One region of the Paraburkholderia sp. SIMBA_054 genome, then DNA from elsewhere that is predicted to be linked to it. Evidence: riboswitches for the same ligand, from Rfam matches in the RefSeq annotation. Region 1 holds a riboswitch; each other region holds the start of a gene.
What was found. A riboswitch is a leader RNA that binds a small molecule or an ion and turns the genes downstream of it on or off. The one in region 1 is predicted to bind cobalamin.

Region 1 (2,198 bases):
GCTTCCGTTTCCGCCGAGCAGGCGAGACGATAGGGCTGGCCGAGGATCGACACTTCGATCTGCTTCGTGGTCATGCGTTTTCTCCGTGGCGGGTCGCGTCGTGGTTTGCGTCGTGATTGGCCTGCGCCTGCTGCTCGGGCGCGAGGAGATCGAGTTGATTGTCGGGCTCATGACCGCGAGCGCGCGGCAGCTTCTCGAGGATGGCGTTCAGACGTACTTGGGCGTCGTCGATCTTCGCGGACAGCGCATCGCGCTCCGCTTGCAGTGCGGCGCGTTCTTCGCGAGTCTGTTCGAGTTCTACGCGGGTCGCTTCGCATTCGGCGCGCGCTTGTGCGAGCTGTTCTTCGAGTGCGAGGCGCGCTTCGTTATAGCGTTGGCTGATCTCGATCAGCCGGCCGATGTTCTGTGACAGTGTTTCGAGTTCGGTGAGCATGTGCTGCGTCCTCTAAAGACATGGCATTCTAGCGCGGAATGTCGCACGCTCGGGCATTTGTCTCGTTTCAGGACGTAACAGTAGCGCTTTAACGCGGCATTATCCAGGTGTCTCGTCGCGATTCACGCATTTTTACCCTTGAAAAAGGGACTCTTTTTAACAGTCCACCGTCATCGTCCCTGCGACGACCTCGCGTTTCTTGACGCGTGTGTGCGTCACTTCTACACTTGCGGCACTTTGGTGCCCGCGCGCGGTATCGCGCCGCGCGCAGTTAAACGGGAAGCAGGGAGCGAAGTCCGCCCGGACGAGCCAACCTGCGCTGTCCTCGCAACGGTACAACGACCGCAGTTCCTGCAGGTCGACCCATGCACGCGTCGAGCCATCCATGAGAGCCGATGCCGTGCGAAGCGCCACTGCGCATGCTGCGTGGGAAGGCGGGTCGGCCAGTCGTCAGCCCGGATACCGGCCGGAGGCAAGGAGCGTGTCGCTCCTTGTACAGGCATCGGCCCACGAGGAGCGGGCCGCGCACAGGCCCACAGGACTCTTTCGATGCTCACCTCCGTGTTTGTCCACCCGGCGTATCTGCGCCAGGTGTTTCCGCGCCCGCTGTGTCCACACTTCAGATGCGCGCCGCTTGCTGCGCTCGCCGTGATTGCCTTCGCTTCAGTCCCGCTCGCTGCAAGCGCGCAGACGGCCGGCGAGGCGAACCCATCCGCCACATCCACGGATCGATCGGACAACGGCTCGACCGATACTTCGTCAAAGACAATCCCTACGACTTTGTCACCCATCGTCGTCACGGCCGACCGTCGCGCGCAGCGACTCGCCGACGCGATTCCGCAGACCACGCTGTTCGATCCGCAGGACATCGCGGACAACAGCGCGCGCGATTTGCCGGGACTGCTGCAGTTCGCGCCGGGCGCGCAGATCGTGCGCAACGGTGGGCCGGGCTCGACGTCGAGTCTGTTTCTACGCGGCGCGTCGTCGACACAGTCGCTCGTGCTGATCGACGGCGTGCGCATCGATTCGGTGAGCCAGGGCAACGCGCAGCTCGAACAGATTCCGCTCGACCAGATCGATCACGTCGAAGTGGTCAACGGCAACGTGTCGGCGCTGTACGGCTCGGGCGCGATCGGCGGCGTGGTGCAGGTATTCACGAAGGACGGCGGCAATCATCCGCCGCGTTTTCACTTTGACGTCGAGTACGGCAGCTATCACACGCAGCGCCAGGCGGCGGGCGTCGACGGCGCGCTCGACAAGGACGGCCGCACGACCTTCAGCGTCACGCTCGCGCGCGCGAAGACGGACGGCTTCTCGTCGATCGACCCGGCGCTCGCGCCCGTCAATCCGAACGCGAACGGTTACTTCAACGAGAGCGTGAGCGCGTCGCTGCGCCACAAGCTGAACGACCAGTGGGACATCGGCCTGCGCTACTTCCAGTCGAACGGCAATGACAGCTTCGACAACCCCTTCGGCCTGCCCACCGATCTCAACAATCTGCACAGCAAGGTGCAGACGGCTTCAGCCTTCGCGAACGGCAAGCTCACCGACTGGTGGACGACGCGCTTCGTTGTCGCGACGGGCAACGATCGCAGCAATACGTCGCTCAATGGCGACTACCTGTACCGCTACGATTCGGACAACCGGCAGTACACGTGGCAGAACGACTTCACGTTCGCACGTGACCAGAAGCTGCAACTGGGCTACGAGCATCTCGACCAGACACTCGACTCGAATCAGTACAGCGCGCCCGCGCGTCACGTGA
Region 2 (2,198 bases), on a different contig from region 1:
CAGAAGATCGACCCGGCCAAACGCCTGCTCACGCTGCGCGGCGTCTACGAGACGCAGATCATCAGGGTAACGCCGGATTTCGACCTGAAGGACCTGCACGTTGGCGATACGATCCACGCGGTTTTCGTCTCGGCGACGGCTATCGAAGTCACGCCGCAAGGCGCTGTGCACTGAGTTGCGCATGTCCACGGCTGTCGCAGGGCGGCAGCCGGTGGACTTCCCCTTTCGCGAACCCCACGCAATGAGCGACGGCATGAGGCACGCCTCATGCCGTCGTCTCTCCTTGACGCTACCTGCCGGCGGGCCTAAACTCGCACGCACTCTGGTGCTCGCGCGCGCACTCTGCGCGCGCAGTTAAACGGGAAATAGCAGGCTGTGCGCACAGGCGCCGGCCAAACTATGCTGCTCCCCGCAACGGTAGGTGAAGGCATCGCGCAGACGATGCAGAGCCGGCCTCGCTGCATGTGCGTCCAATAGCGGCCCATGCAGACAATCCACTGCGCGAAAACGCTCGCGCGGGAAGGAGAGGCGGCGCTTTCATCAGCCCGGATACCGGCCCGAGAAAACGACGCCATGCTGCGGGGATGCGGCACTGCGTTCACGATTCCTCATGCGTCGCAGCGCGGTTTCGCGCCCGGATCGATCGGGCTGCGAAGCCCATGCGGCGCCGTTTTCGTCCCCGTGTATCACTTATGACCTTGCATCGCTTGCCGTAAGGACGGCGCGCGACTTCGAGGTCACTCGAACGCATTTCGAGCTACGGAGCCACCATGCAGACACAGATGCGCAAGATTCCGGTGACGATCGTCACGGGTTTTCTCGGCAGCGGCAAAACGACGTTGATGCGTCACATTCTTCAGCACGCGGGCGGCTTGCGCATCGCGGTGATCGTCAACGAGTTCGGCGAGCTTGGCATCGACGGCGAGATTCTCAAGGGCTGCGGCATCGGTTGCGATGAAAACGGCAACGAGACGGAAGGACAGTTGTACGAGCTTGCCAACGGCTGCCTGTGCTGCACCGTGCAGGAAGAGTTCTTCCCCGTGATGGAACAGCTCGTGGAGCGGCGCGGCCAGATCGATCACGTGCTGATCGAAACGTCGGGCCTCGCGCTGCCGAAGCCGCTCGTGCAGGCCTTCAACTGGCCGTCGATCAAGAACAGCTTCACCGTCGATGCCGTCGTGACGGTGGTCGACGGCCCGGCCGTCGCGAGCGGTCAGTTCGCCGAAGACCCCATTGCCGTCGATCAGCTGCGCAAGGCCGATCCGAATCTCGACCACGAATCGCCGCTGCATGAGCTGTTCGAAGACCAGTTGTCGGCCGCCGATCTCGTGATCCTCAACAAGACCGATCTGCTCGACGAAGCGCAGCAGACGAGCGTCGAAGCCGTCATTCGCGGAGAGATTCCGCCGCAGGTCAAGGTGGTGCGCGCGCACATGGGGCAGCTCGATCTGCATGCGCTGCTCGGGCTTGAATCCGCTTCGGAAGAAACGATTCATCTGCGTCACGACCATCACGGCTCCGCGGATGATCCCGAACATGCCGATCATCATCACGACGAGTTCGACTCCGTGGTCGTGTCGGCGCGCGCGCCGTCGCGCGAGGCTATGATCGCGGCGTTGCAGCGGGTCGTCGAAGGCCACACGATCTATCGCGTGAAAGGCTTTGCCGCCTTGCAGGGTGCGCCGATGCGTCTCGTGATTCAAGGCGTGGGCCGGCGCTTCGACAGCTATTTCGACCGGCGCTGGCAGGCGGGCGAACTCGATGCGTCGTCGCTGAGCCGCTTCGTGCTGATCGGCGAAGACCTCGACCAGCCTGTGCTGCAACGCGCGCTCGACGAAGCGCTGAGCGCTCAGGAACAACAGGTCTAAGGCACCAAGATGCATTTGCTGCGCACCGTCCCCGGCGGCTTCGTCGACGATACGAAGGGCGTCATCCGTATCGACCAGAAGCCCGCCGATATCGTGATTCTCAGTTCCGCCGACACGACGCTGTCGCTGCTCGCGAGCGTCGTGCCGCGTCTGGGCGACGGTTTTCCGAGCGTGCGCCTGGCGAATGTCACGTATCTGCGGCAGCCGGCTTCGGTGGACTTCTATCTCGACGATGTGTTGCAGCATGCACGCGTCGTCGTCGTCGATCACCTGGGCGGCGAGGCGTACTGGCCGTATGGGATCGAACAGGTCGTCGCGCTGGCGCAGCGT
Region 3 (2,198 bases), on a different contig from region 1:
GAGGCGTCCGAGCGTCAGCGCGCGCACGTCGCGCTTGGTCAACTGGCCGTCGTGACGATAGGCGTCGTCGGGCAGTCCCGGTGTCAACGCGAGCCGTGGCGCATCGGACGACGTATCGCACCGGCAGTCGAGCGCGATCACGTTCAGCGACGCCGTCTCACCGATCGACCAGTCGTGCGCGCGAGCGTCGATCAGGCGTTCGGACGCGCTGCCCAGATGCTCCATCACACTCATGCGCGTCGCGCCGAAGCCACGTTCGACGAGCCATGCGGCGACGGCGGCAGGCGTCGCGCCATCCGCGCTCAACACGAACACGCGCGCGCCATCGTGCAAATGCATCTGCAGCGCGGCAAGTGGCCGACCGACCAGCGACACGGTCGCCACATCCTGCAACGCCCAGCCAAGACGCGCCGCCGCAAGCGACACCGACGAGGGAGCCGGTAGCACGCGCAATTCATCGGCGGGAACGTAGCGCGCGAGCGTCGCGCCGACGCCGTAGAACATCGGATCGCCGCTCGCCAGCACGCACACGGGCGTGTCGCGCCGCGCGAGCACAGGCGCGATGTCGAACGGATGCGGCCAAGGCTCGCGCGTGGCGTTCAGGCACACGGGCAGCATCGCCAGATGCCGCTCGCCGCCATAGATCACCGACGCGTCGATCAGCGCGCGCCGCGCCGTTTTCCCCAGGCCGGCAAAACCGTCATCGCCCATTCCCACCACGGTCAGCCACGCCGACATGCGTCGATCCTCATCTGCTTACTGTACTGAAAACGCTGCTGCGGGCCGTGTTTCAAGGCTGCGGCATCGTTGTGCTGTTCGAAAAAAGGCATAATACCCGTTCGCCGGTGCCTTTCGGGGCCTAAGAGGGAACACACATCACTGCGATGACCGTGACTGCCCCCGCAACTGTATGCAGCGAGTCCACGCCAACGCGCGCCACTGGAAAACCCGGGAAGGCCCGGCATGGACGACCTGTGAGTGCTTTGCATGGGACCAGAGTAAGACGCTAAAGCGTCAACTCTGGTCGACAGCTTTGCATGGGACCAGAGTAAGACGCTAAAGCGTCAACTCTGGTCGACACAGGACACCTGCCGGCCAACAGTTCGTGCCAGCCAACATCGGGCGGGGTGTACCGATGCCGAGCCGCTCTCCTTCGAGATGCCCGGGCCGTCGCGCGACGTTAACCCGGTGATGTCTTGAGCCACGCTTTCCATTCGTCCGACGCTTCCGCCTTGCGCCCTTCGGCTTGTCCGGGGCTGTTGCGCATCGTGCCCGCGCTCGACGGCGGCGGCATCTGCCGCGTGAAGCTGGCGGGCGGCGAGTTGAGCGCAACGCAGGCGTTCGCCATCGCTGGGGCGATCGACGAACACGCGTCGGGTATCGTCGACATTACGAATCGCGCGAATCTGCAATTGCGCGGCGTCAAGCACGGTCATGAAGACGCGCTCATTGCGGCGCTGCTCGACGCGGGCCTCGGCCCGCAGAACATTGAGCACGCATTCGCTGATGACGTGCGCAACGTAATGATCAGCCCAGCGACGGGCCGCGATGCGAACGCCTTATTCGACGCAACCGCGCTCGCTGGCGATCTGCTGACACTGCTGCAAAGTGACACGCGTTTCGCCGCGCTCTCGCCGAAATTTTCGCTGATGCTCGATGGCGGCGAACGTCTGATGATGCTCGATCATCCGCACGACATCTGGTTTTCGGCGATGCCGCATCCCGCGCGTTCGGACGTGTTGTTCGCATTCGGCCTCGCGGGATGTCCGCCCGTTGCTGCGGAACATGAGAGCGCGTTAGCCGCCGTTGCGGCTTCGGATCTTGCAACGTTCACGCGAGCGCTCGTGCACACGTTCCTCGACCTCGCCGCGCGGGACGATACCCGCATGCGCGATCTGCTCACCGCGCATTCCATCGAAAGCATCATCAAGCACGCCGAACGCGAGAGCGGCGTACACGTGCTGCGCGACGCGTCGATCGAACGCTGGCGCCGCGAACCGGCTGATGCATCGCGAAGGCTCGGCGGGCATCGACAAAACGACGGCGAACGTTGGCATGTCGGCGCCCAGCCCTCATTGGGCCGTATAAACAGCGCGACATTGCGCGGCCTCGCAGAACTCGTACGCGGCAATGAACGCGCGACGCTGCGCATGACGCCATGGCAAAGCCTGCTGCTCACCGATATTGCCCCAGCGAAC
Region 4 (2,198 bases), on a different contig from region 1:
GGCCTGCGCCTGCTTCTTCTCGTGGCCTTCGCGGCGGCGCTGCGTCATGCGTGCATGCGATTCGGGATCGGTCTTCATCGATGTTCCTTGATTCTGGTTGTGTCGGTGGAATGAGGGTGTGCGGCAGCGCACGCGATGGCGACGGTAACGCCGTCTCGCGCCTGTTTGCGCACTAGCAGTTCGCCGCCTTGCGCCGCGAGCAGCGCGCACGGCTCGCAAACGCCGTCGATGCCGAGATGCGCGCGCACGTGCGGCGATGTGTCGATCGGTGTATCGAGCGCGGCGATCGCTGCGCGCGTGAAGGTTCGCAGCGGCAGCGCATGCCGTGCGCAGAATACGACGAGTCCCGGCTCATCGGCTTTCGTATCGATCGAGGCAACCGCGATCAGTGCCGAAAACGGCAGCGCGCCACCAAGCGCGTCGCGCACGGCGGCTTCGATCTGTTCGGCCGATACGCCGCGCCGGCAACCGATGCCCGCGATCAGCGCCGTCATGGCTTGAGCATGGCATCGACGGGCGCAGCCAGCGACGCGACGCCGCCGATCACGACAATCGACGGCGAACCGAGCTGCGCTTGCGCGACGCGTTGCACGAACTCGCTCAACGTCGCGCGGACATGGCGTTGCTCGGGGCGCGTGGCCGATTCGATCGCGGCGCAAGGCGTGTCGGGCGGCATGTCGGCGCGCAGCAGCGCGTCGACGATTTCGTTGAGCCGCCGCATGCCCATGTAAATGACGAGCGTCATGTGCGTGGCGGCGAGCGCGCGCCAGTCCGCTTCATGCTCGCCCGCGCCGTGGCCGGTGACGAAGATCACGCCCTGCGCGTGATCGCGATGTGTGACGGGAATGCCGATCGCAGCGGGCGCGGCGATGCCCGCCGTGATTCCGCTGATGATTTCGACATGGATGCCCGCGGCCTGCAACGCCTGTTGCTCTTCGCCGCCGCGGCCGAACACGAACGGGTCGCCGCCTTTGAGCCGCGCGACGCTGCGGCCCGCGCGCAGATGATCGAGCATCATCGCGACGATTTCGGGTTGCGGTGTGGATTGCTGCCCGCCGCGCTTGCCGACGTGGACGATCTGCGCGTCGTCGCGCGCGAATTGCAGGACCTCGGGATTGACGAGATCGTCGACCAGCACGACGTCGGCCAGCGCGAGCGTGCGCGCGGCTTTGAGCGTCAGCAGTTCGACGTCGCCGGGGCCGGCGCCGATCAGCCAGGCGCGGCTCATGGCAAGGAGAGCGCCGCTACACGGGCGGGCGCTTGTGTGTGACAGGTCATGCGATGTTGCGTGTGACGCGCGACGGCTGCTTGAGCCGGCGCCGCGCGTGGGCGCTGGTATCCGTTTCCCGCGGTTCCAGCGAATGGCGATCAGGTTCTCGCCCCCTTGCACCTGGCCGGTATCCGGGCTGACGGCTCATCGCGTTCGCCTTCCCACCTGCGGATTGCAGGCAGTGGCCTTGAACGCACTGCGCGGAACATGCTTCATTCCGCTCGCCGCGTGACCGTTGCGGGGACAGCACAGGCCAGGCGGCTTCATGTTTCGCGTGGTTCGCTCGTGTTGCGACCGCAATGTGAAGGCGCTTCCCTGTTTCCCGTTTAACCCCGCCAGCCGTCGAGCCGGCGGGGCACCAGATGCGCCAATACGATAGCACACCGGCCCCTGAGGGCGGGCGGCGCGGGGTTTTCCGGCGTGCCTGCCCGATGGTGGTTCTCGCCGTGTTTCGACAAACTCGAAAACTGTTTTCAAGCAGTATTGGTGGTAAAGCCCAAGGGTGGTCATTTATAGTGGCCGGAAGTGAGACGTCAGTTTTTTCCGGTGTTAAATATCGGATAACTAACAAAATTTCACCTCAATTCGGATTGGTGGTGTGGGTCGCCGCCTTTTTTCGACTGCGTCTGCCCATGAACAGGCAGATTAACCTTTAGGGAGAACATTAAAATGAAATTGGCAACGATCGCGTCGGTCATGCTGGCAGCCGCGCTGGCGGCGACCTCGGTGCAGGCAGCGGACTCGCTCGCCAAGGCTGCGGATACGCTCGTGGAAGCTGCGCCGCCCATCCACCTGAAGGCGCGCATCATCGCGATCGACGCCGGTGCTCGCACGGTCACGCTGAAGGGCGAAGACGGCATCGAGGTCACGATGCAGGTGGATGGAAAGATGGCCGGGTTCGACAAACTGCGCGTAGGCGATAAGGTCG

Region 2: it holds a riboswitch for cobalamin, as region 1 does, so the genes downstream of both, cobW (cobalamin biosynthesis protein CobW) here and SB822_RS47715 (TonB-dependent receptor domain-containing protein) in region 1, are expected to answer to the same signal.
Region 3: it holds a riboswitch for cobalamin, as region 1 does, so the genes downstream of both, cobG (precorrin-3B synthase) here and SB822_RS47715 (TonB-dependent receptor domain-containing protein) in region 1, are expected to answer to the same signal.
Region 4: it holds a riboswitch for cobalamin, as region 1 does, so the genes downstream of both, cobA (uroporphyrinogen-III C-methyltransferase) here and SB822_RS47715 (TonB-dependent receptor domain-containing protein) in region 1, are expected to answer to the same signal.

Annotation. Positions count from the first base shown of each region.
Region 1 is NZ_JAWRXV010000076.1:2,356-4,553, forward strand. Features, by position in the region: gene SB822_RS47705 (cell division protein ZapA) at 1-74, opposite strand, end outside; gene SB822_RS47710 (hypothetical protein) at 71-433, opposite strand; cobalamin riboswitch at 655-919, shown strand; gene SB822_RS47715 (TonB-dependent receptor domain-containing protein) at 983-2,198, shown strand, end outside.
Region 2 is NZ_JAWRXV010000053.1:48,510-50,707, forward strand. Features, by position in the region: gene SB822_RS41555 (hypothetical protein) at 1-174, shown strand, start outside; cobalamin riboswitch at 307-576, shown strand; gene cobW (cobalamin biosynthesis protein CobW) at 771-1,868, shown strand; gene cobN (cobaltochelatase subunit CobN) at 1,878-2,198, shown strand, end outside.
Region 3 is NZ_JAWRXV010000053.1:63,266-65,463, reverse strand. Features, by position in the region: gene cbiE (precorrin-6y C5,15-methyltransferase (decarboxylating) subunit CbiE) at 1-738, opposite strand, end outside; cobalamin riboswitch at 827-1,111, shown strand; gene cobG (precorrin-3B synthase) at 1,197-2,198, shown strand, end outside.
Region 4 is NZ_JAWRXV010000053.1:46,163-48,360, forward strand. Features, by position in the region: gene cobO (cob(I)yrinic acid a,c-diamide adenosyltransferase) at 1-78, opposite strand, end outside; gene SB822_RS41545 (cobalamin biosynthesis protein) at 75-494, opposite strand; gene cobA (uroporphyrinogen-III C-methyltransferase) at 491-1,228, opposite strand; cobalamin riboswitch at 1,375-1,648, opposite strand; gene SB822_RS41555 (hypothetical protein) at 1,940-2,198, shown strand, end outside.